Regions from separate parts of the Pseudomonas sp. NY15435 genome, predicted to be linked through region 4. Evidence: riboswitches for the same ligand, from Rfam matches in the RefSeq annotation. Region 4 holds a riboswitch; each other region holds the start of a gene.

Region 1 (5,177 bases), on a different contig from region 4:
GTCCAGGCTCAGGGCGCAGACCACGCCGCCGCCAAAGATGCCGGAGATCATCGCCAGGAAGGTCAGCATCGGCAGGGTCAGCAGCAGCGCCAGCACCCGTGGCAGCACCAGCAGCTCCACCGGGTCGAGGCCCAGGGCCTGGATGGCGTCGATCTCCTGGTTGGCCTTCATCGAGCCGATCTGTGCGGTGAAGGCGCTGGCGGTGCGACCGGCGAGCAGGATCGCGGTGAGCAGCACGCCGAATTCGCGCAGGAAGGAGAAGCCCACCAGGTCGACCGTGTAGATCTGCGCGCCGAACTTCTGCAGCACGGTGGCGCCGAGGAAGGCCACCACCGCGCCGACCATGAAGGTCAGCAGGGCGACGATGGGCACGGCGTCCAGCCCGGTCTCCTCCATGTGCGCGGCCAGCGAGGTCATGCGCCAGCGGCGTGGGCGCAGCAGGTTGCGCACCAGCGTCTGCAGGGTCAGACCGATGAAGCCGAGCAGGCCGATCAGGTGGTCCTTGAAGGTGACCGAGGCGATGCCGATGCGCTCCAGTACATCGACCAGCGCGTTGCCCGGAGGGGGCGCCTTTTCGTCGAGGCGGCACTGGGTGATCGCGCTGCCCACGGTGCGCAGCAGCGCCTGGCGTTCGGCGGGCAGATTGCGGGCGATCTGCTCCAGCTGGCTCATGCGGGCGCCGCCGATGATCTCGGCGAGCAGGGCGGCACCGGCGGTATCCAGCGCGCCGAGGCCGGCGAAATCCAGCTGGGCGGGCGATTCGGCGCTGCGCTGGGCGGCCACCTGGGCTTCCAGCGTAGAGAAATGCGCGAGCGTCCAGTCGCCGCTGACGTGCATCAGCGGTGGGCTGGCGGTGGTGTCGAGCTGAAGCTGGCCGGGCTGGGCAGTCGTCATCATGACTCGCATTCTAGCGAAGTTACGCGTCGCGACCACTTGACTTGTGTGACGCTTTGTAGAGCCTTTGCGGCGGATACGGCGGGCCTCGGCGACATCCTGTTCAATTGACGCCCCAGCTCGCCAGCCACTAAGCTGCGCGCCTGCTTCAGGTGCTCTCGGCGCGAGCCGCGAGTGAAACAGGGAAGCCGGTGAAGTCGATGCGCAATCGACCATTCCGGCGCTGCCCCCGCAACGGTAAGCGAGCTTCGAACCGCAAACAGCCACTGTGCCGCCGGCATGGGAAGGCGCGGTTCCTTCGGAAACCCAGACGTTTCCACTCGCAAGCCCGGAGACCGGCCTGCTGCATCGCATGGCATCGCGGGAGGCGCTGCCGACGTCGGCGCCATGCGCCGCGCGTTGCCGTCCTCCGTCTGCCCCGACTGGTTAGTGCCGCGCGGGTGAGAGCGGCGGAGAATCCTTCAGGTGAAACCCCTATTCCCCAGGTCGACAGCCTTCGTGCTGGCCGGCCTCTGCCGCATGGCGCCCGCGCGCGCCAGCGGCGAATCCCTGCCCATTCCATCCCTGGTTGGCTGCCACCTGGCCGGCAACCTCACGCCCGTGCAAATCCTTTCAGGAGCAACCTGCCATGACTGAATCCGTAGAAAAGGACGAGCGCCATCGCTCGCGCATGCAGCGCAAGAAGGCGGTGATCGACGAGAAGATCGCCCAGGCCCAGGGCGAACGCGGCGTATTCCTGGTCAACAGCGGCAACGGCAAGGGCAAGAGCAGCTCGGCATTCGGCATGGTCGCTCGCGCGCTCGGTCACGGTATGAAGGTGGGCGTCGTGCAGTTCATCAAGGGGGCTGCGACCACCGGCGAAGAGGCATTCTTCCGTCGTTTCCCCGAGGAAGTCAGCTTCCATGTGATGGGCGAAGGCTTCACCTGGGAAACCCAGGACCGCCAGCGCGACATCGCCAAGGCACAGGCCGCCTGGAACGTGGCGCGGCAACTGCTGAACGACCCGCAGGTCGGCCTGGTGGTGCTGGACGAAGTGAACATTGCCCTCAAGCACGGCTACCTGGAACTGGACGCCGTGCTGGCCGACATCGCCGCGCGTCCGCCGATGCAGCATGTGGTCGCCACTGGGCGCGGCGTGCAGCCGGAGATGGTCGAGGCCGCCGATACCGTGACCGAAATGGGCCTGGTGAAACATGCCTTCAAGGCAGGGATCAAGGCGCAGAAAGGGGTGGAGTTCTGATGGTCTGGGGCTTCCCTCACCCTAATCCTCTCCCGGGGGGAGAGGGGACCGTTCGGTGTTTGAAGAAACGTTGGCGCTCGCCGGCAGGCTCTGCTGCCTCGGCTGACCGCAGCGCGGTTGTTGATCGACGAAAAGCCATCCCACAGGACACACCCAACTGCTCCCTCTTCCTCTGGGAGAGGGCTGGGGTAAGGGGCTCTCTGCCCGTGCCGGGGAGTGCGACTGATGCGTGATGCGCGCCAATGCCCCGCTCTGCTGATCGCCGCGCCCGCTTCTGGCCAAGGCAAGACCACCGTGACCGCCGCCCTGGCGCGCCTGCACACGCGCCTCGGGCGCAAGGTTCGGGTGTTCAAGTGCGGCCCGGATTTCCTCGACCCGATGATCCTCGCCCGTGCCAGTGACGCACCGGTCTACCAGCTGGACCTGTGGATGGTCGGCGAGGGCGAAAGCCGCCGCCTGCTCTGGGAAGCGGCCGGCGAGGCTGACCTGATCCTCATCGAGGGCGTGATGGGCCTGTTCGACGGCTCGCCCTCGGCCGCTGATCTCGCACGGCGATTCAACGTGCCGGTGATGGCGGTGATCAATGGCCAGTCCATGGCCCAGACCTTCGGCGCCATGGCCGTCGGCATGGCTACTTATCAGAGCGACTTGCCGTTCTCCGGCGTGCTCGCCAACCGCATCGGCAGCCAGCGCCACCGTGACCTGGTGCGTGACAGCCTGCCGGAGTGGATTCGCTGGTATGGCGCGTTGCCGCGCGATACCGAAGTGGAGCTGCCCAGCCGACACCTCGGCCTGGTGCAGGCTGGCGAGCTGGCTGACCTCGATGCCCGCCTGGACGCCGCCGCCGATGCACTGGCGGCCAGCGCCAGTACCGAGCTGCCGCTGCCGGTGAGCTTTGCTGCGCCGGAACCGCGCAGCGAGTCTTCCCGCCTCGACGGCGTGCGCATCGGCGTGGCGCGGGACAATGCCTTCGCCTTTCTTTATCAGGCCAACCTCGACCTGCTGCGCGAGCTGGGCGCCGAGCTGGTGTTCTTCTCGCCGTTGCGTGACGGAGCGCTGCCGGAAGTGGACAGCCTCTACCTGCCCGGCGGCTACCCGGAACTGCACCTGCAGGCGCTGGCGGAGAACCGCGCCATGGCCCTGGCAATCCACGCGCACCACGAGATGGGCAAGCCGATCCTCGCCGAGTGCGGCGGCATGCTCTATCTGCTCGATGCGCTGACCGACGCAGCCGGCGAGCGCGCAGAACTGCTCGGCCTGCTGCCGGGTGAAGCGCGCATGCAGAAGCGCCTCGCCGCGCTGGCGCTGCAGGCCGTGACGCTGCCAGAAGGCATTCTGCGCGGGCACACCTTCCATCATTCGTTGCTGGACAGCAGCGCGGAGCCGCTGGCCCGTGGCGTCTGCCCCAACGACAAGCCGGTGGCCGAAGCGGTGTTCCGCCGTGGCCGGCTCACCGCGTCCTATATCCACTTCTACCTGCCGTCCGATCCGGACGCCGCGGCCGCACTCTTCAGACCATGACCGAGCATGCCTACAGCCCAGAAGAGCGCGCCGCGCTCTACCGCGCCATTGCCGAGCGCCGCGACATGCGCCACTTCAGCGGTGGAGAGGTGTCGCCTGAGTTGCTCGCGCGCCTGCTGGAAGCGGCGCACCAGGCACCCAGCGTCGGGTTGATGCAGCCGTGGCGCTTCGTCCGCGTGACCGCGCGGGAGCTGCGCCAGTCGATCCATGCTCTGGTGGAGGAGGAACGCGTGCGTACCGCCGAGGCGCTGGGCGAGCGTTCCGACGAGTTCATGCGGCTGAAGGTCGAGGGCGTGCTCGACTGCGCCGAAGTGCTGGTGGCCGCCTTGATGGATGGCCGCGAGGCGCATGTGTTCGGCCGTCGTACCTTGCCGAACATGGACCTCGCCTCGCTGTCCTGCGCGATCCAGAACCTCTGGCTCGCCTCCCGCGCCGAAGGCCTCGGCATGGGCTGGGTATCCCTGTTCGATCCTGCCGCGCTGGGCGAGCTGCTGGGCTTGCCGGCAGGAGCCGAGGCCGTGGCGGTGATCTGCCTTGGCCCGGTCAGCGAGTTCTATCCCGCGCCGATGCTGGCGCTCGAAGGCTGGCGTCAACCGCGCGCGCTCAGCGAGCTGCTGTACGAGAACCACTGGGGAGAGCAGCCATGAGCCTGGCCCTGCTGGGCGTCCTTGGCGTGGCGCTGGATGCCCTGCTGGGCGAGCCGAAACGCTGGCATCCGTTGGTGGCATTCGGGCGGTTGGCGGATCGGTTGGAGCGGCGCTTCAATCGTTCCCGAGTTCCGGAGCGCCCTCTCCCTAACCCTCTCCCTGAAGGGAGAGGGGACTGTTCAGTTTCAGGCGAAACGACGAGCAGGTCGGCAACTCCAATTTGCTCCCTCTCCCTTCAGGGAGAGGGCTGGGGAGAGGGTGTATCTGCGAGCGCCATGAGTCCCAGGAATGACACCCCCGGCCTCGCCTGGCGCAGCCATGGCGTCACCGCCTGGATCATCGCAGTCATCCCGCTGACCCTGGTCGCGCTGCTGCTCAGCCTGCTGCCCTATGTCGGCTGGATGGTGCAGGCGCTCGCGTTGTACGCCGCGCTGGGCCTGCGCAGCCTGGGCGAACACGCCGAACCGGTGGCGCTGGCCTTGCGCACCGGTGACCTCAACGAAGCCCGGCTGCGCGTGGGCTACATGGTTAGCCGCGAAACCGCCGAGCTGGACGAGACCGCCGTGGCCCGCGCCGCCACCGAATCGGTGCTGGAGAACGGCAGCGATGCGGTGTACGCCGCGCTGTTCTGGTTCGCCGTGGCCGGCGCGCCGGGCGTGGTGCTCTATCGCCTGAGCAACACCCTCGACGCCATGTGGGGCTACCGCAACGCGCGCTTCGAGCGCTTCGGCTGGGCGGCGGCGAAGATCGACGACGTGCTCAACTACATTCCGGCGCGGCTGGTGGCCTTCACCTACGCGCTGCTCGGCCATACCCGGCTTGCCTTGCGTTGCTGGCGCACGCAGGCGCCGCAGTGGGACAGCCCCAACGCCGGC
Region 2 (5,177 bases), on a different contig from region 4:
CTGGCCGAGGATGACAATGGCAGCGCGCATCAGCCGTTCCACCGCTGGCCGGGAATGACGATCATCGAGAAGTACGGCGAAGCCATCGGGTCGACGTCGTCCAACGCCACGATGCGCTGCTCGCGCATGGTGGCGCGTTCGACGTAGTGGGCGCCGCCGTCACGGCCCAGCTCGCGGAGCACGCGGCGGACCTTGTCGAAGTTGCGGCCGAGCTTCATCACCACTGCCGCATCGGCGTCGGCCAGGCGGCGCTTGAGTTCGTCTTCCGGCAGCACGCCGGAGAGTACCGACAGGCTCTGGTTGCGATACACCAGCGGCACGCCGAGCACCGCTGCGCTGCCCAGCATCGAGCAGACGCCGGGTACGACTTCGGTGTCATACCGCTGCGAAAGACGGTCGTGCAGGTACATGTAGGAGCCGTAGAAGAACGGGTCGCCCTCGCAGATCACTGCCACGTCGCGACCGGCTTCCAGGTGCATCGCCACCTGCTCGGCAGCGGTGTCATAGAAGTCGCTGATCACGCCTTCGTAGGTCAGCGGCGGCTCCAGTTTCTCGGTGGTCACCGGGTAGACCAGCGGCAGGCGTTGCTGCTCATCGAGCAGGTGCTGCTCGATGATGGCGAAGGCATTGCCGCCCTGGCCTGCGTGGTGCTTGGCCTTGGCCACGAAGTAGCCGATCACCGGGGAGGCGCGCAGCAGGCGCAGGGCCTTGAGGGTCAGCAGTTCCGGGTCGCCCGGGCCGACGCCCAGGCCGATGAGGCGGCCGGTCATCACTCCACCTCCGTGGCCAGGGCATTCACCGCCGCAGCGGCCATCGCGCTGCCGCCACGGCGTCCGCGCACGATTACGTAGGGCACGCCACGGCTGTCGGCGGCGAGGGCGTCCTTGGACTCCATGGCGCCGACGAAGCCCACCGGGAAGCCAAGGATCAGTGCCGGTTTCGGTGCGCCGGCATCGAGCATTTCCAGCAGGTAGAAGAGGGCAGTCGGCGCGTTGCCGATCACCACCACGCTGCCTTCCAGGTGCTCACGCCAGTGCTCCAGCGCCACCGCCGAGCGGGTGTTGCCCAGCTCGCGGGCGAGCTCCGGGACGTCCGGATCATTGAGGGTGCAGATCACCTCGTTGTGTGCCGGCAGGCGTGCGCGGGTGATGCCCTCGGCAACCATCCGTGCATCGCAGAGAATCGGCGCACCAGCGGCCAGGGCCGCACGGCCGATGGCCCCGGCGCCGGCGGAGAAACGCAGGTCCTGCACGACGTCGACCATGCCGCAGGCGTGGATCACCCGCACGGCGAGCTTTTCCAGGTCGGCGGGGATGCCGGTGAGATCGGCCTCGGCGCGGATGGTGGCGAAGGATTGGCGGTAGATCGCCTGGCCGTCGCGGATGTAATCAAGCATCGGTGGAAACTCCGGGTGCGGCGAGCAGGTCGCCCGCGGCATCGAGGGATAGGTTGCGCGCCAGCGGCTGGCCGAAGCCGGCCATGCCGTCGGCGCGACGGAACAGGTCATAGCGGCCGTCGGCGACGGCCAGCAGGGTGTAGGGGGCGACGTGGGCGGCGGCGCAGGAGCGCGGGCAGCCGCACAGGTGCACGCCGGCCGGCGGTGCGTGACGCAGGCGCTCGGCCAGGCGCAGGGCGTCGGCCTTGGTGTCGGCCAGCCCGCGCGCGCAACCGCTGGAGCCGCTGCACGCGACGAGGCGCGAGAGCGGTTGACCGGCATCGATCACCAGGCCGAGGTTGGCCAGCGCGGCGAGTACGACGGGAGCGTCGGTCAGGGATACATCGGGGAGGATCAGGCTTTGCCACGGCGTCAGACGCAGTTGTCCGGCGCTGAATCGCTCGGCGAGATCGGCAAGGCCGAACAGTAGGGTGCTGTCGAGGCGTCCGAGGATGAATCCCGCACCGACCATGGCGCGGTCCGGCTGGCGCTGCGGCTGAATCCCGAGATGGCCGAAAGCCCGCGGTACAGGACGACGCCAGTTATCCACAGCCGGCCCGAGGTGCAACTGGAAGGGCAGGCGTTGCTGCAGGCGCTCCAGCAGCACTTCATCGCGGAGCATCTCGCGCAGGTGGCGCATGCGCGTCTGGCCGTCGCCGGCAAGATCGAGGAAGAGGTGCAGCAGGCTTTCCACCAGCAGCGGTACCTGCTTGGCTGTCACGGCGGCGAGGGCAGGGGCATCCGTTTCGTGCTGCGGCGGACAACCGGCCAAGCCGAAGGCGAACAGCGGCGTCGCGTCGCCGGACATGGCCGACAGCCAGAGATCGTTGGGATGCTCCAGCATCGCCAGCGCTTCGCCGCCGTCCAGCTGGATGCCGAACTTGGGCGACAGGCCGTGGAAGCGCGGTGTGCGCTCCAGCAGATCGAGCAGTTGGCCGGCCAGGGGAGCTGCATCGAAAGTCGTGGCGGCGTCGAGGCCCAGCGCCGGGCTGACCAGCAGGTTGCGCACATCGTCCGCCGCCAGTTCGCGCGGGCCGAGACCGGCGGCGAGCAGTTCCCTGCTCAGCGCCTGTTCGGTGCCGGTGCGTATGCCGCGAATCTGCAGGTTGGCGCGATTGGTCGCTTCCAGCACGCCATCGGCATGGCGCTCGGCGGCCAGGGCGATGGCTCGCGCGGCGCTGGCGTCGAGTTGCCCACAGGGCAGCTTGATGCGGCAGATGCCGCCATCGCGGGAGGCCACGATGCGCAGCAGGCCGGGGCAGGCATGCGGACGGACGGGCGGAGCTGAGAATTCGGGCACTGAGGTCACCAGGGCTGGGTCGCGGTGACCTGCGAATCCCCCATAGGGGACTTCACGACACCGATACACCCCGCTCGATGTCTGCACGCGCGACTGGTTTCGTCGGCAGGTCTCCTGGCTGGCAGGTCCTCATCCAGCGCGGCCTTCCCGGTTGCCCAGTGGCCTGATCGACCGCATGAAAATGCGCTTCATGCTGTCGGATTGCGCGGACTCGCTGCTTACAGTTGCGGGGGCAGCCACGGTTCAACCGTGTTCCCTCTTCGGCTCTCGGATGCTTCGCTGTTCAATTGCGAAGCGTCCTACGAGCACCGACGAAGCGGGTATTATGCCTGCTTTGCCCGAAGGCAGGAAAAGCCTGCCCGTCGGATCGATCGTCGCACCTTCGAGGAAATTTCATGACGCCCTGGCTGACCATCGTTGGCATCGGCGAGGACGGTTATGCCGGCCTCGGCAAGGCCGCGCGCCGCGCCCTGCTCGCCGCCAGCGAAGTGATCGGCGCGCCACGCCAGCTGGAGCTGCTGCCGCATTGTCTGCGCGCTCATCGCCAGGCCTGGCCGAGCCCGTTCAGCCTGGAACCGGTGATGCGCCGGCGCGGTGAGCCGACCTGCGTGCTGGCCAGCGGTGACCCGATGTGGTTCGGCGTCGGCGCTAGCCTGGCCCGTCAGATTCCGTCCGAGGAAATGCTCGTGCTTTCCGCGCCGTCCTCTGCCTCCCTCGCAGCGGCGCGCCTGGGCTGGGCGTTGCAGGATTGCGCGCTGCTGTCGCTGGTGGCACGCCCATTGGCCGCACTCAACGCGCAGATCCACGACGGCGCCAGGCTGCTGATCCTCAGTAACGACGGCAGCAGCCCGGCGGCGATCGCCGCATTGCTGCGCGAACGAGGATTCGGCGCGAGTCGCCTCAGCGTGCTGGAACACCTGGGCGGTGAGGCGGAGCGGCGTATCGACGGGCTTGCCAGCGACTGGTCGCAGAGCGAGATGGCTGCACTGAACCTGGTGGCTGTGCAGTGCGTAGCCGGCGTCGACGCGGTTCGTCTGCCCCTGACCATCGGCCTGCCGGACGACGCCTACCGCCATGACGGCCAACTGACCAAGCGCGACGTCCGCGCCGTGACCTTGGCACGGTTGGCACCGAAGCCCGGCGAGCTCCTCTGGGATGTCGGCGCCGGCTGCGGCTCCATTGGCATCGAGTGGATGCGCGCACATCCGAGCTGTCGCACGCTGGCCATCGAAGCCAACGACGGGCGCCAGGAACATATCCGTTTCAACCGCGACGCCCTCGGTGTGCCGGCGCTGCAACTGGTCTGCGGCGCTGCGCCGGAGGCATTGCAGGGACTGGAGCGCCCGGATGCGATCTTCATCGGCGGTGGTGTAACCCTGCCCGGTGTCTTCGAGCAGTGCTGGGAGCAACTCAAGCCTGGCGGCCGACTGGTGGCCAACGCCGTCACCCTGCAGAGCGAGTCCATGCTGCTGAGCTGGCGCGCCCGCCTTGGCGGCGAGCTGACTCGTCTGTCGGTGTCCCAGGCCCAGCCGCTCGGCGGTTTCGATACCTGGCGCGCGGCGTTGCCGATCACCTTGCTGGAAGTGCACAAGCCCCAGGCTGAATGACCATGCGTGACGAGACGCCCGAAGAACCTCGCCCGCTGCGCAGCGGCTACACCACGGGCAGTTGCGCCACCGCCACCAGCCTGGCGGCGGCGCGCCTGCTACTGACCGGTGAAGCGCTGGACGCCGCACAGATCAGCCTGCCCAAAGAGCGCAGCGCGACCCTGCGCCTGGAGTTCTGCCGCCTCACGGTTGGCGGCGCCGAAGCCGGTACGCTGAAGGATGCCGGCGACGACCCGGACGTGACCCACGGTGCGCTGGTCTTTGCGCGCGTCGCCTTGAGCAATGAGCCGGGCGTGCGTTTTTACGCTGGAGAAGGCGTCGGCACCGTCACCAAGCCGGGGCTGGTGCTCGCGGTGGGCGAGCCGGCAATCAATCCCGTTCCACGGCAGATGATGCAGGGTAACCTCGCTGCGCTGGCGACCGAGTGCGGCTATGCCGGTGGCTTCGACGTCACCATCCATGTCGAGGGCGGCGCCGAGCTGGCGCTCAAGACCATGAACCCGCGCCTGGGCATTCTCGGCGGCCTGTCGATCCTCGGCACTACCGGCATCGTCCGGCCGTTCTCCTGCTCGGCCTACATCGCGTCGATCCAGCAGGGCATCGACGTCGCCCGCGCCAACGGTTTCCGCCATCTCGCCGCCTGCACCGGCAACGCCAGCGAGGATGCCATGCGCCGTCGCTACGGTTTCGACGACACGGCGCTGATCGAGATGGGCGACTTCGCCGGTGCAGCGCTCAAGCACCTGCGCAAGGTGCCGCTGGAGCGTTTCAGCGTCTGCGGCGGCTTCGGCAAGATCAGCAAGCTCGCCGCCGGCCACATGGATTTGCACAGTCG
Region 3 (5,177 bases), on a different contig from region 4:
GGCCAACTGCTCTATCTGGAAGCCGAGGCCGCGGGCGTTTCCGGCACCGGCATCGGCTGCTATTTCGACCCGGCACTGGACGAATTGCTCGGCGGTGGTCCGGACTGCCCGGTCAGCCTCTATCATTTCACCATCGGCCGCGCGGTCTGGGACGAACGGCTCACCAGCCTTCCCGCCTACAGCGCGCAGCGCCGACACCCACTTCAGCAAGACCGCAATTGAGGACACAACGCGCATGACCCAGATCCTGGACAACCTGGTGGCTCTGCTGAGCCTGGAACAGATCGAAGAGAACCTGTTCCGCGGCACGAGCCAGGACCTCGGGTTCCGCCAGCTGTACGGCGGACAGGTACTCGGCCAGGCGCTGTCGGCGGCCAGCCAGACCGTCGAGCCGGAGCGCCATGTGCACTCGATGCACGGCTACTTCCTGCGTCCGGGCGATGCCAGCAAGCCGGTCGTCTATCAGGTCGATCGCGTGCGCGATGGCGGCACCTTCAGCACCCGCCGCGTCACCGCGATCCAGAAGGGCCAGCCGATCTTCGCCCTGAGCACCTCGTTCCAGACCGACGAGGAAGGCTTCGAGCACCAGATCAGCATGCCCGACGTGGTCGGCCCGGAGAACCTGCCGACCGATCAGGAACTGAAGAAGCGCAGTGCCGCGCAGTTCCCCGAACGCATTCGCGACAAGCTGCTCTACCCCAAACCCATCGAAATCCGCCCGGTGACGGAGAACGACCCTTACGACCCCGAGGTCGGCGAGCCGATCAAGTACCTCTGGCTGCGCGCCGACGGCAAGCTGCCGGACGTGCCGGCGCTGCACAAGTACATCCTCGCCTACGCCTCGGACTTCGGCTTCCTCACCACCTCGCTGCTGCCCCACGGCCGCTCGGTCTGGCAGAAGGACATGCAGGTCGCCACCATCGACCATTCCGTGTGGTTCCACCGCGACCTGCGCGCGGACGAATGGCTGCTCTACGCCATCGACAGCCCCTGGGCCGGCAACGGTCGTGGCTTTGTGCGCGGCAGCATCTTCAACCGTGACGGCCAGCTGGTTGCTTCCTCCACCCAGGAAGGCCTGATCCGCCGCCGCGAGGACTGGGCATGAACCCAGCCACGAGCCTGGGCGAGATTCGCCACTGGGTGTTCGACATGGACGGCACCCTGACCCTGGCGGTGCACGACTTCCCGGCAATCAAGCGCGCCCTGGGGATTCCCCAGGAGCACGACATCCTCACCCACCTGGCCGCGCTGCCGGAGGACGAGGCGGCGGCCAAGCATGCCTGGCTGCTGGAGCACGAGCGTGAGCTGGCGGTGGCTTCGACTGCCGCGCCGGGCGCGGTGGAACTGGTGCGTGCGCTGCATGGCGCGGGATACCGACTGGGCATTCTGACGCGCAACGCCCATGAGCTGGCGCTGATCACGCTGGCTGCGATTGGCATTGGTGATTGCTTCCTGACCGAGGATGTTCTCGGCCGCGGCGAGGCCGATCCCAAGCCCAGCCCGGACGGCCTGCTGCGCTTCGCCGCGCGCTGGGACGTGGCGCCGCAGAAGATGCTGATGGTTGGCGATTACCGCTTCGACCTCGACTGTGCCCGTGCCGCCGGGGCGCACAGTGCTTTGGTCAACCTTGCAGAGAATCCCTGGCCGGAGCTGACGGACTGGCATGCGCAGGACTGCGCGGAGCTGGGGCGGATGGCGGGGGTTCTGGTTTAGTCCGCTGCCCTGCGGGTTCGCGAGCAAGCTCGCTCCTACGAAGAGCAAATCGGGAAGCTCAGGGATATCCCTGCACGCCAACCCTGTAGGAGCGAGCTTGCTCGCGATCTGCCTTCCGCTCCCGGTTCCCGGCCTCCTTGCAGGCTCATCGCCCGCGCCTATAGGTCGGGTTTCGCGTAGGAGCGGACTCCGTCCGCGATCGGCATTCGAACACGCCAGAACATCGCGGAAACATCCGCTCCTACGGGGGCCGTCAGGCTGCTTCTCTTAAAGCTCCGGCGTCCAGGTCACCGCCAGCAGCGCGGTACGGCCCGGCTCGCGGTAGGGACGGGCTTCGCCCATGAAGTCCGTCGGGCTGGTCGGGCGCAGGTAGTCACCCAGGGTGTAGTCGCGGTCCAGGGCGTTATCCAGTTTCAGGTCGAAGCGGATTTCATCGCTGGCCAGCCAGCTGGTGCGCAGGTCGAGCACGCCGTAGCCGGACAGTTCGCGGGTATTGGCCGCGTCGTCATAACGCTGGCTGACGGCGCGCCAGGTGCCGCCGACGCCGAAGGCGCCGAACTGCCGGTCGAGGTCCAGGCTCAGGGTGCGGCGCGCGCGGTAAGGCAGAGTGTGGCCGCTGTCGCGGTCGCGCGGGTCGATCAGACTCAGGCCGAGCGCGGCCTGCCAGCCCAGCACCTCGCGGGCGACGCTGGCTTCGAAGCCATCGATGCGCGCCTTGTTGATGTTCTCCGGCTGGTTGCTGGTGCTGTCCCAGGCGATCAGGTCGTCGATCTCGGTGCGGTACAGCGAGGCTTCCAGGTGCGTGCCTTCGATGTCCCCGCGCCATTGCAGTTCGTAGGTTTTCGAGGTCTCGGCCTTCAAGTCCGGGTTGCTCGCGCCGGGGTAGTAGAGGTCGCTGAAGGTCGGCGCGCGGAAGCCTTCGCCGTAGCTGGCAATCCAGGTCTGGCTTTCGCCCACCGGCAGGCTGAAGGCGGCGTTCCAGCTGTTCTGGCTGCCGTAGGCCTGGTTGTTGTCGTGGCGGATGCCCAGTTCGGCGCCGAAGCTGTCGCCCTTGAAGCTGTGCTGGGCGAAGAAGGCGCGGTTGCTGCGCTGGTCCTCGGCAAAGGCGGTGGTGCCATCGACCCTGTCTTCGTACCAGTCGGCGCCCAGGGCCAACTGGTTGGCTTCGTCCAGTTGCAGGCGGTTGGTCCAGCTCGCCGAGTGGCGGGTGGTTTCCAGCGTGCCGTTGTTCCAGCTGTCGGCGGCGCCCACGGCCTTGTTGCGGTCGTAGCTGCGGCCCAGCTCCAGGCGGCTGTTCCACATCTTGGTGATCTGGCCGTCGAGGTAGGTGCTGTAGCTGCTGACGCGGAATTCGTCCTGCGGCGTACCGGGCTCGAAGTTGTAGGCGTCGTCGTATTCGTTCTTGCCGCGCTGGTCATTGAGGTTCAGCCCGGCCTTCCAGTCATCGCTGAAGCGATGGTCCAGGTTCAGGTGCACGGCCTTGTTGCGCTGGGCGTCGTGGTCGTTGTCGGCGCCGACGTTGTCGCTGGTGCGGTCCCAGCCCTGGCTCTCGTCGAGGCTGCCACCGAGGTTGTAGCGGGTCTGCTCGTTGCCGCCGGAGAGGCTCAGGCTGCGCTCGAAGGTGCCGTGGCTGCCGGCGGCCAGGCGCACTTCCGGGTGCAGGCCGGCTTCGCCGCGGCGGGTGAAGATCTGGATGACCCCGCCGATGGCGTCGGCGCCATACAGCGCCGAGCGCGGGCCGCGGGTCACTTCGACGCGCTCGATGCTGTCGATGCTCAGGTAGTCCAGGCGGGCGATGCCGCTGCTGGCCGAGGCGACGCGCTGGCCGTCCACCAGTACCAGGGTCTGCGCAGTGCTGGTACCGCGCACGGAGTAGGACACCACGCCGCCGGAGCTGCCCATCTGCACGCCGGGCACGCGGGCGAGCAGGGCGGGGACGCTGCGCACCTGCAGGCGTTCGATGTCGGCGCGGGTGAACACGCTGTTGGCCGAGGTGGCTTCGGCGCGCGGCTGGGCCTGGCGGGCGGAGGTGATCACCTGGTCGGAGAGCGTGTAGATGTCGCCAGCGGCGAAGGCCATGCCGGGCAGCAGGCTGGTGGCCAGGGCGAGTCGGGTCAGTTTCATGGAACGTCCTCAAAAGCGGTCGGATGACTTTCGAGGAGGGCGTGGCAAGGGCGGCAGGCCGCACTTGACGGTGCGGCCCTCCGCAACACCTGTCGGGGCGTGTCGAGGGCGGTCTCCGGGCTGCCGACGTCACATCGCCGCCTTCCCACAAGAGCAGTGGCCATGGCGATGCTGCGCTCCCTTGGGGCGCGTCGGTTACCGTTGCGGGGGCAGCGCAGGTCTTTCACCTGCTTCCCGTTACCTCGAACGAAAACGGGCGCACCTTAGTCGGTGCGCCCGTCACTGGCAATACTCCCGGGGAGGGATGCGCCGATCGGTCTCAGCGGTTGCCGAGGGCCTCCAGGCGTGCCTTCACCGAGGCTTCGATGCCGGCGGCGTCCAGCCCGCACTCCGCGAGCATCTGTGCCGGTTTGGCGTGCTCGACGTAGTAGTCCGGCAGGCCCAGGTGCAGGATCGGCTGCTGGAGGTTCTCGCGGGCGAGGAATTCGCTGACGGCGGCGCCGGCGCCACCCATCACCGAGTTTTCCTCGACGGTCACCAGCAGCTCGTGGCTGGCGGCCAACTGGCGTACCAGTTCTTCGTCCAGCGGCTTGACGAAGCGCATGTCGGCGACGGTTGCGTCGAACTGCTCGGCCACTTTCAGCGCTTCGGCCAGTTGCACGCCGAACACCAGGAAGGCGACCTTGCCAGCCTTGCCTTCACGGCGCACCACGCCCTTGCCGATTTCCACCGGGGCCAGTTCGGCTTCGATGCTGGCGTTCGGGCCGGTACCGCGCGGGTAGCGCACCGCCGCCGGGCCTTCGAAGTGATGGCCGGTGGTGAGCAGCTTGCGCAGTTCGTTCTCGTCGCTGGGGGTCATCACCAGCATGCCGGGGATGCAGCGCAGGTAGGAGAGGTCGAAGCTGCCGGCGTGGGTCGGGCCGTCTTCGCCGACCAGACCGGCGCGGTCGATGGCGAACAGCACATCGAGGTTCTGCACCGCGACGTCGTGGATCAGTTGGTCGTAGCCGCGCTGCAGGAAGGTGGAGTAGATCGCCACCACCGGTTTGGCGCCATCGCAGGCCATGCCGGCCGCCAGGGTCACGGCGTGCTGCTCGGCGATGGCGACGTCGAAGTAGCGGTCCGGGAACCTGTCGGCGAAGGCGACCAGGTCGGAGCCTTCCTTCATTGCCGGGGTGATGCCGACCAGGCGCGGGTCCTGGGCCGCCATGTCGCACAGCCACTGGCCGAATACGCTGGAGTACTTCGGCCCGCCGGTCTTCTTCGGCACGGCGTGGGCGGGGGCGCCTTCGGGTTCGAGCTTGGTGATGGCGTGGTAGCCGATCGGGTCGATCTCGGCC
Region 4 (5,177 bases):
CAGTTCCTCGCGGGACAGGTTGCCCAGCCGAAAGGCCGAGGCAAAGCCGGCCACTACCAGGTCCGGACGCTGCGCGTAGACCGATTCCGCCGCAGGGTACTGGCGAGATAGAACCGGCACGCCGCGATAGCTTCCCTTCGTCAGGTCGAGATCGTCATCGATGTAGGCCACGCCGATCAGCCGTTCCCCGGCGCCCAGCGCCAGCAGCAGGTCAGCGGCATGCTGATTGAGGGCGAGGATGCGCTGCGGTGGGTGATCGATGTGCCAGTCCTGCGCGCAGTTGCGGTAGTCCTGGGCAGTGGCCGTCGCCATGCCCAGAATCGCCGCCAGCCCGAGCACCAATGCCAATGTGTAGGAGCGAGCTTGCTCGCGAACCAAACCGGGCACCGATGGCATCAAGCGCTTCGCGAGCAAGCTCGCTCCTACAAAGAGCCATGCCGGCCTCATGCTTCGTCATCCACGCGCAAATCCGCCACCGGCACGCCATCAAGCAGATGTTCCTGCACCACCCGACACACCTGCTCGTCACTGTGCAGGCCATACCAGACGCGCTCGGGATAGACCGTCAGCACCGGCCCGCGATTGCAGGGAAATTGGCAACCGGTACGGGTCAGCAAGGCACCCTCGCCGTTCTCGTAGAGATCGAGACGGATCAGCTCGCGGCGCAAGGTCTTCCACAGCGGCAGCGCACCACGCCGCACGCAGCGCGGCCCGGTACAGAGGAACAGGTGATGCCGGTGCGGCGGCGGCGCGGACCAGTCCGGCTGTGACGGCACCTCGCCGATGCCCTGGCAATCCAACTGCTGCGCTGGATCGTCAATCGCCGCCAGTACCGCCGTCGCATCCAGCCCGCGCCGGCCAAGCGCCGATGCGGTGATCCTGGGCGGCGGCGCCTGGGGATAGCCTGCCGACAGCACGGCCAGCTCGGCACGCAACCAGTCCAGGTAGGCACCGTCAGCGCTCGGCTCCAGGTCCACCAGCAACAGCTGACGATTCTCGGCGAACAGCTCGCGCATCCGCCTCCAGAGCGAATCGAAACCCTCGCCGGTGTCGATGATCTCGACACCGGCAAGACGCGCCGATACCGCGCGCTGCAGGTGCTCGCCCTGGACGCCGGCCAATGGGCCGACCAGCAGGATGGCCTTCATCAGAAGCTGAAGGTGTAACGAAGTTCGGCGGTGCGTGGGCGGCCGAGGTTGTCCACCTGACGCATGCCGTTACTGGTGCGGCCGGTGGCGTAGTCGCGGTCCAGCAGGTTCTCCAGCAGCAGGCTCAGGCGGTGTGCGCGGGCCACATCGAGGTAGCGGTAAGCGTCGCCGTCGAGCACGCTGTAATGGCCGTAGTCGTCGTCCTGGGCGCTGACGATTGAGCCTACGTAGCGCGTGGCGAGGCCGGCGCCCCAGAAGTTGTCGTCGTAGCCGGCACGCACGCGGGCGAAGAAGTGCGGGATGTTGTTGACCGTCACGCCGTCACGGCTGTCCACCAGGTTGCGCGTGGCGTCGGCCGAGACCTGCCAGTGCCGGCCAAACTGCCACTGGCCGTTGGCTTCCACGCCGCGTACCTCGATCTCACCGTTGCCGTTCACCCACTGGTCGCCGGCGAGAGTGATGAGGTCGGTGATCTCGCGGCGGAACAGGGTGACGCTGCCGCTCCACGGCTGGTCGAACAGCTCGCCGGTGTAATCCAGGCCCAACTCGGCGTTGCGGCTGCGCTCGGGCTTGAGGTCACGGTTACCGACTTCATCGCCCGGTTCGTTGACGAACAACTGCTCGGCGGTGGGCAGCTTGAAGGCGGTGCCGAACTGGCCGCGCAGCTTGAGCTGCTGGGTCAGGTCGTAGAGCGAGGTGAGCATCCATACCGTGGCGCCCTCGCCGCCGGAGATTTCCTCGCGGCGCACGCCCAGGCTCGGGTGCCAGTCGGGCAGCGCCTCGATGTTCGGCCGCAGCTGGGCATACAGCGCGTGGGACTCGGCCTTGTCGTTGTCGATGATCAGCACGTCGTCCTGGCCCTTGTACCACTGGTTGTCGCTGCCGAAGACCAGCTCGTGGCCGCCGGCCAACCTGGCCTTGCCCTCAAGCTGCGCGCCCCAGTCGGTAAAGCCCCAGTAGTCGTTGTGATTGAGCACCTGGGTGCCGCCGCCCTGCAGGTTGTAGACGCGGTCGTAGCGGGTGTCCCAGTCATTGATATGGGTCTTGGCGAACCAGCTGAAGTCGTCGCTGACGCTCTGCTGGAAGGTCGCCGTGGCGATCTGCTGGATACGGTTGTTGCTGGTGTGGTGGTTGGATGTCGGGCGGGCGAAGTCCAGTTCGGCGTCGGCGTACTGGTAGAACAGCTCCAACCGCGAGGCCTCGCCGATGGCCTGGATGGCCTTGGCGCCGAACACGTTGACGTCATAGGAGCGGCGCTTGTCGCTGACCGTGCTGGTCATGTCCTGGTCGCGGTAAGGCTGGTAGCCGTCGGAGCGGTTGTGGCTGACGTAGGCCATCAGGCCGAGATCGCCCAGGCCGTTCTGCACGATTCGCTCCGCGCGGGCATCACCGCTGCGACCCTTGAACGTATCCAGGCCGAGGTTCACCTCACCGGCCGCCTCGCGCGAACGCGCACTGCGGGTGACGATGTTGATCACCCCGCTCACCGCCTGGGTGCCGAACAACAGGCCCTGGCCGCCCTTGAGCACTTCGATGCGCTCCACGGCGGTGGTCGGCAGGGTGTCGATGTAGATGCCGCCGTAGAGGCGGTTGTTCAGGCGCACGCCGTCCAGCAGGATCAGCGTGTCGTCGTTGCGCCCGCCCAGCAGCGAGTAGGTCCCGTAGTCGAACGGGCCGTTCTTCGGCGCAACGAACAGGCCGGGTACGTACATCTGCAGCACGCGGGTGATGTCGGCGCTGGGGCCGGCACGCTCGATCTGCTGGCGGTCGATGACCTCCAGCTTGCTGCCGTAGCGCGCCATGTCGGCCACGGTGGTGGACTCCACCGAAGGCGCGCTGACGATCTCGTCGGCCAGGTCGAGTGGCGCCGCAACGAGCTGCGAGCTGAGGGCACAGAGGGAGAGAACGGGAGTCCAGCGCGGGGCGCGCCGGTTCAGGAACGAAGAATGTTGCAAGGTGATCGCCTCGAAATAGAAATTTCGCAGGCGGCGCAGCGACACCCGGAACGAGCGCGCCCCGGGAACCGGCTCACGCCCGCCCACCGCGGGTTTGCCAAACAGGTTCCAGGCCGGTCTCCGGGCTTGCGAGGGTCGTGGGGCATCCGCCTTCCCATGCTTGCGCACAGTGGCCTAGTGGATGCTCCGCTCGCTTACCGTTGCGGGGGCAGCGCCGGACTGATCGCACGAAGGCGACGCACCGGCTTCCCGTTTCACCCCACGCACGGCGGCGGGGGGCACCTGAAACGGGGCGCATATCAACATTGCGGGTGGGAAAGCGTCAAGCACGGGGGTTGGGCAGGATGTTGCGAACGTCGCCGTCAGTGCCACGGATCGTAGGTGCCGAAGCTCCAGATATGTCCTTCAGGATCGCGGCAGGTGAAGCCCTGGCCGCCGTAGTCCTCGTCCTTGATGTCGATGACGATCTGCGCGCCGCCGTTCACCGCCGCGCGATACAGCACCTCGGCGTCCCTGACCACCACGTAGATGCTCTGGGTGCAACCGCCGATCTCGTCGGGCTGGCGCATCAGCCGGCCGTACTCGTTGTCGTGCAGCGAGCCAAGCATCACCAGCCCACTGCCGTCGGCCAGCGCCAGCTGCGCATGGGCGATGCCGCCATGGTCATCGGCGACCACCAGTTGGCGCTGGAAGCCGAAAGTCGCGCACAACCAGTCGATGGCCTGCGGCGCATCGCGGTAGCGCAGGCAGGGAATCACGCTGGGGCGAACGGCGGGCAAGGGCTGCGACATGGCAATCTCCGGCAAGAAACGGGCGCAATGCTCTGAGCATAGTCGCCGGTTTTTCGCTCCTCAGCGCTGCGCGGCGACCAGCAGCAACATGGGGCGCTCGCGCTCCTCGGCCAGTGCCGGAATGGTCTGCACCTGCTCCGCACTCGGCCCCCAGTCCTCGACGTGGCGCAGCGTCAGCCCCGCGCCGATCACGGCATTGAGGATGCTGCCAAGGGTGCGGTGATGCTTGAGCACACCCTTGGCCAGCCAGTCGGTGCGGCGCTCGCCTTCGTCCTGGTAATGGTCCACCGGCCAGCAGCGGCGGCCGTCTTTTTCGACGATCCAGCCGGGATTGCGCGACGCCATGTAGATCGGGTGCTCGATGGAGAACACCAGGCTGCCGCCAGGGCGCAACGCGTCGTGCACGTTGCGGAAGAAATGCGGCAGATCCTCGAGGTAATGCAGGGTCAGCGAGCTGTAGGCCAGATCGAAGGCCGCGGTGGGCAGCTCAAGCTGCTCGAGGTCGGCGTGGAAGTAGCTCACTTGCGCCGCCTCGGTCGTCTCCCGCGCGCGGTCGAGCATCTTCTGTGACACGTCCAGCCCGCTCACCGTGCGCGCGCCCTGCTCCGCCGCATATCGGCAGAACCAGCCGTAGCCGCAGCCAAGGTCGACCACATCGAGCCCCTCCAGCGGCGGCAGCAACGCGCGCAGCGAGGCCCACTCCGGCGCGCCGTCCAGGCCGTGCTGCGAGCGCGGCAGCTGGGCGTAGCCGGCGAAGAATTCGGGGTTGTCGTAGATGTTCTGCGCCATGGGATGGCACCTCCTTTCTGACGGACCAAGGTCCGATTGTCTGCACCAAGGACGGGGGTGGCAACCCGATGAGGTCAATGCCTGGGCGATCGAAGCGCAAGTTCCTGCAAGACCGCTTGGCGGGGCGACCTTAGTGTCAGCCCAATCAAAAAAGGAGAATCAACCGTGACCCAACGCCAACCGATCAACCTGCAGAACAAGCTCGCGCTTATCCACGAAACCTGGCAGCCGCGAGTGATCGCCGAGATGAACGACTACCAGTTCAAGGTGGTGAAGCTGCATGGCGATTTCGTCTGGCACAGCCACGCCGACACCGACGAGACCTTCATCGTGCTCGACGGCGAACTGCGCATCGACTTCCGCGACGGCCCGCTGACCCTGCGAGCCGGTGAGCTGTACGTCGTACCGCGCGGTGTCGAGCACAAGCCCTACGCCGAGCACGAAGTACAGGTGATGCTGATCGAGCCGCGCGGCGTGCCGAACACCGGCGATGC

Evidence for each region. A riboswitch is a leader RNA that binds a small molecule or an ion and turns the genes downstream of it on or off. The one in region 4 is predicted to bind cobalamin.
Region 1: linked by a shared signal. The riboswitch ahead of cobO (cob(I)yrinic acid a,c-diamide adenosyltransferase) and the one ahead of ACNFH5_RS17010 (TonB-dependent receptor plug domain-containing protein) in region 4 are both predicted to bind cobalamin.
Region 2: linked by a shared signal. The riboswitch ahead of cobG (precorrin-3B synthase) and the one ahead of ACNFH5_RS17010 (TonB-dependent receptor plug domain-containing protein) in region 4 are both predicted to bind cobalamin.
Region 3: linked by a shared signal. The riboswitch ahead of ACNFH5_RS23835 (TonB-dependent receptor domain-containing protein) and the one ahead of ACNFH5_RS17010 (TonB-dependent receptor plug domain-containing protein) in region 4 are both predicted to bind cobalamin.

What each region holds. Positions count from the first base shown of each region.
Region 1 covers NZ_JBLUQA010000003.1:604,947-610,123, reverse strand. The annotation lists gene ACNFH5_RS10175 (MlaE family lipid ABC transporter permease subunit) at 1-897, opposite strand, end outside; cobalamin riboswitch at 1,028-1,253, shown strand; gene cobO (cob(I)yrinic acid a,c-diamide adenosyltransferase) at 1,523-2,134, shown strand; gene ACNFH5_RS10165 (cobyrinate a,c-diamide synthase) at 2,360-3,655, shown strand; gene bluB (5,6-dimethylbenzimidazole synthase) at 3,652-4,302, shown strand; partial or broken gene ACNFH5_RS10155 (cobalamin biosynthesis protein) at 4,299-4,430, shown strand; partial or broken gene cbiB (adenosylcobinamide-phosphate synthase CbiB) at 4,536-5,177, shown strand, end outside.
Region 2 covers NZ_JBLUQA010000004.1:526,247-531,423, reverse strand. The annotation lists gene cobJ (precorrin-3B C(17)-methyltransferase) at 1-30, opposite strand, end outside; gene ACNFH5_RS12650 (precorrin-2 C(20)-methyltransferase) at 30-770, opposite strand; gene ACNFH5_RS12645 (precorrin-8X methylmutase) at 770-1,396, opposite strand; gene cobG (precorrin-3B synthase) at 1,389-2,744, opposite strand; cobalamin riboswitch at 2,822-3,063, opposite strand; gene cbiE (precorrin-6y C5,15-methyltransferase (decarboxylating) subunit CbiE) at 3,131-4,342, shown strand; gene ACNFH5_RS12630 (cobalt-precorrin-5B (C(1))-methyltransferase) at 4,345-5,177, shown strand, end outside.
Region 3 covers NZ_JBLUQA010000011.1:166,995-172,171, reverse strand. The annotation lists gene ACNFH5_RS23850 (SagB/ThcOx family dehydrogenase) at 1-222, shown strand, start outside; gene tesB (acyl-CoA thioesterase II) at 236-1,105, shown strand; gene ACNFH5_RS23840 (HAD family hydrolase) at 1,102-1,713, shown strand; gene ACNFH5_RS23835 (TonB-dependent receptor domain-containing protein) at 1,981-3,837, opposite strand; cobalamin riboswitch at 3,926-4,119, opposite strand; gene dxs (1-deoxy-D-xylulose-5-phosphate synthase) at 4,157-5,177, opposite strand, start outside.
Region 4 covers NZ_JBLUQA010000006.1:352,172-357,348, reverse strand. The annotation lists gene ACNFH5_RS17020 (ABC transporter substrate-binding protein) at 1-312, opposite strand, end outside; gene ACNFH5_RS17015 ((2Fe-2S) ferredoxin domain-containing protein) at 444-1,148, opposite strand; gene ACNFH5_RS17010 (TonB-dependent receptor plug domain-containing protein) at 1,148-3,103, opposite strand; cobalamin riboswitch at 3,197-3,404, opposite strand; gene ACNFH5_RS17005 (VOC family protein) at 3,466-3,894, opposite strand; gene ACNFH5_RS17000 (class I SAM-dependent methyltransferase) at 3,955-4,683, opposite strand; gene ACNFH5_RS16995 (cupin domain-containing protein) at 4,849-5,177, shown strand, end outside.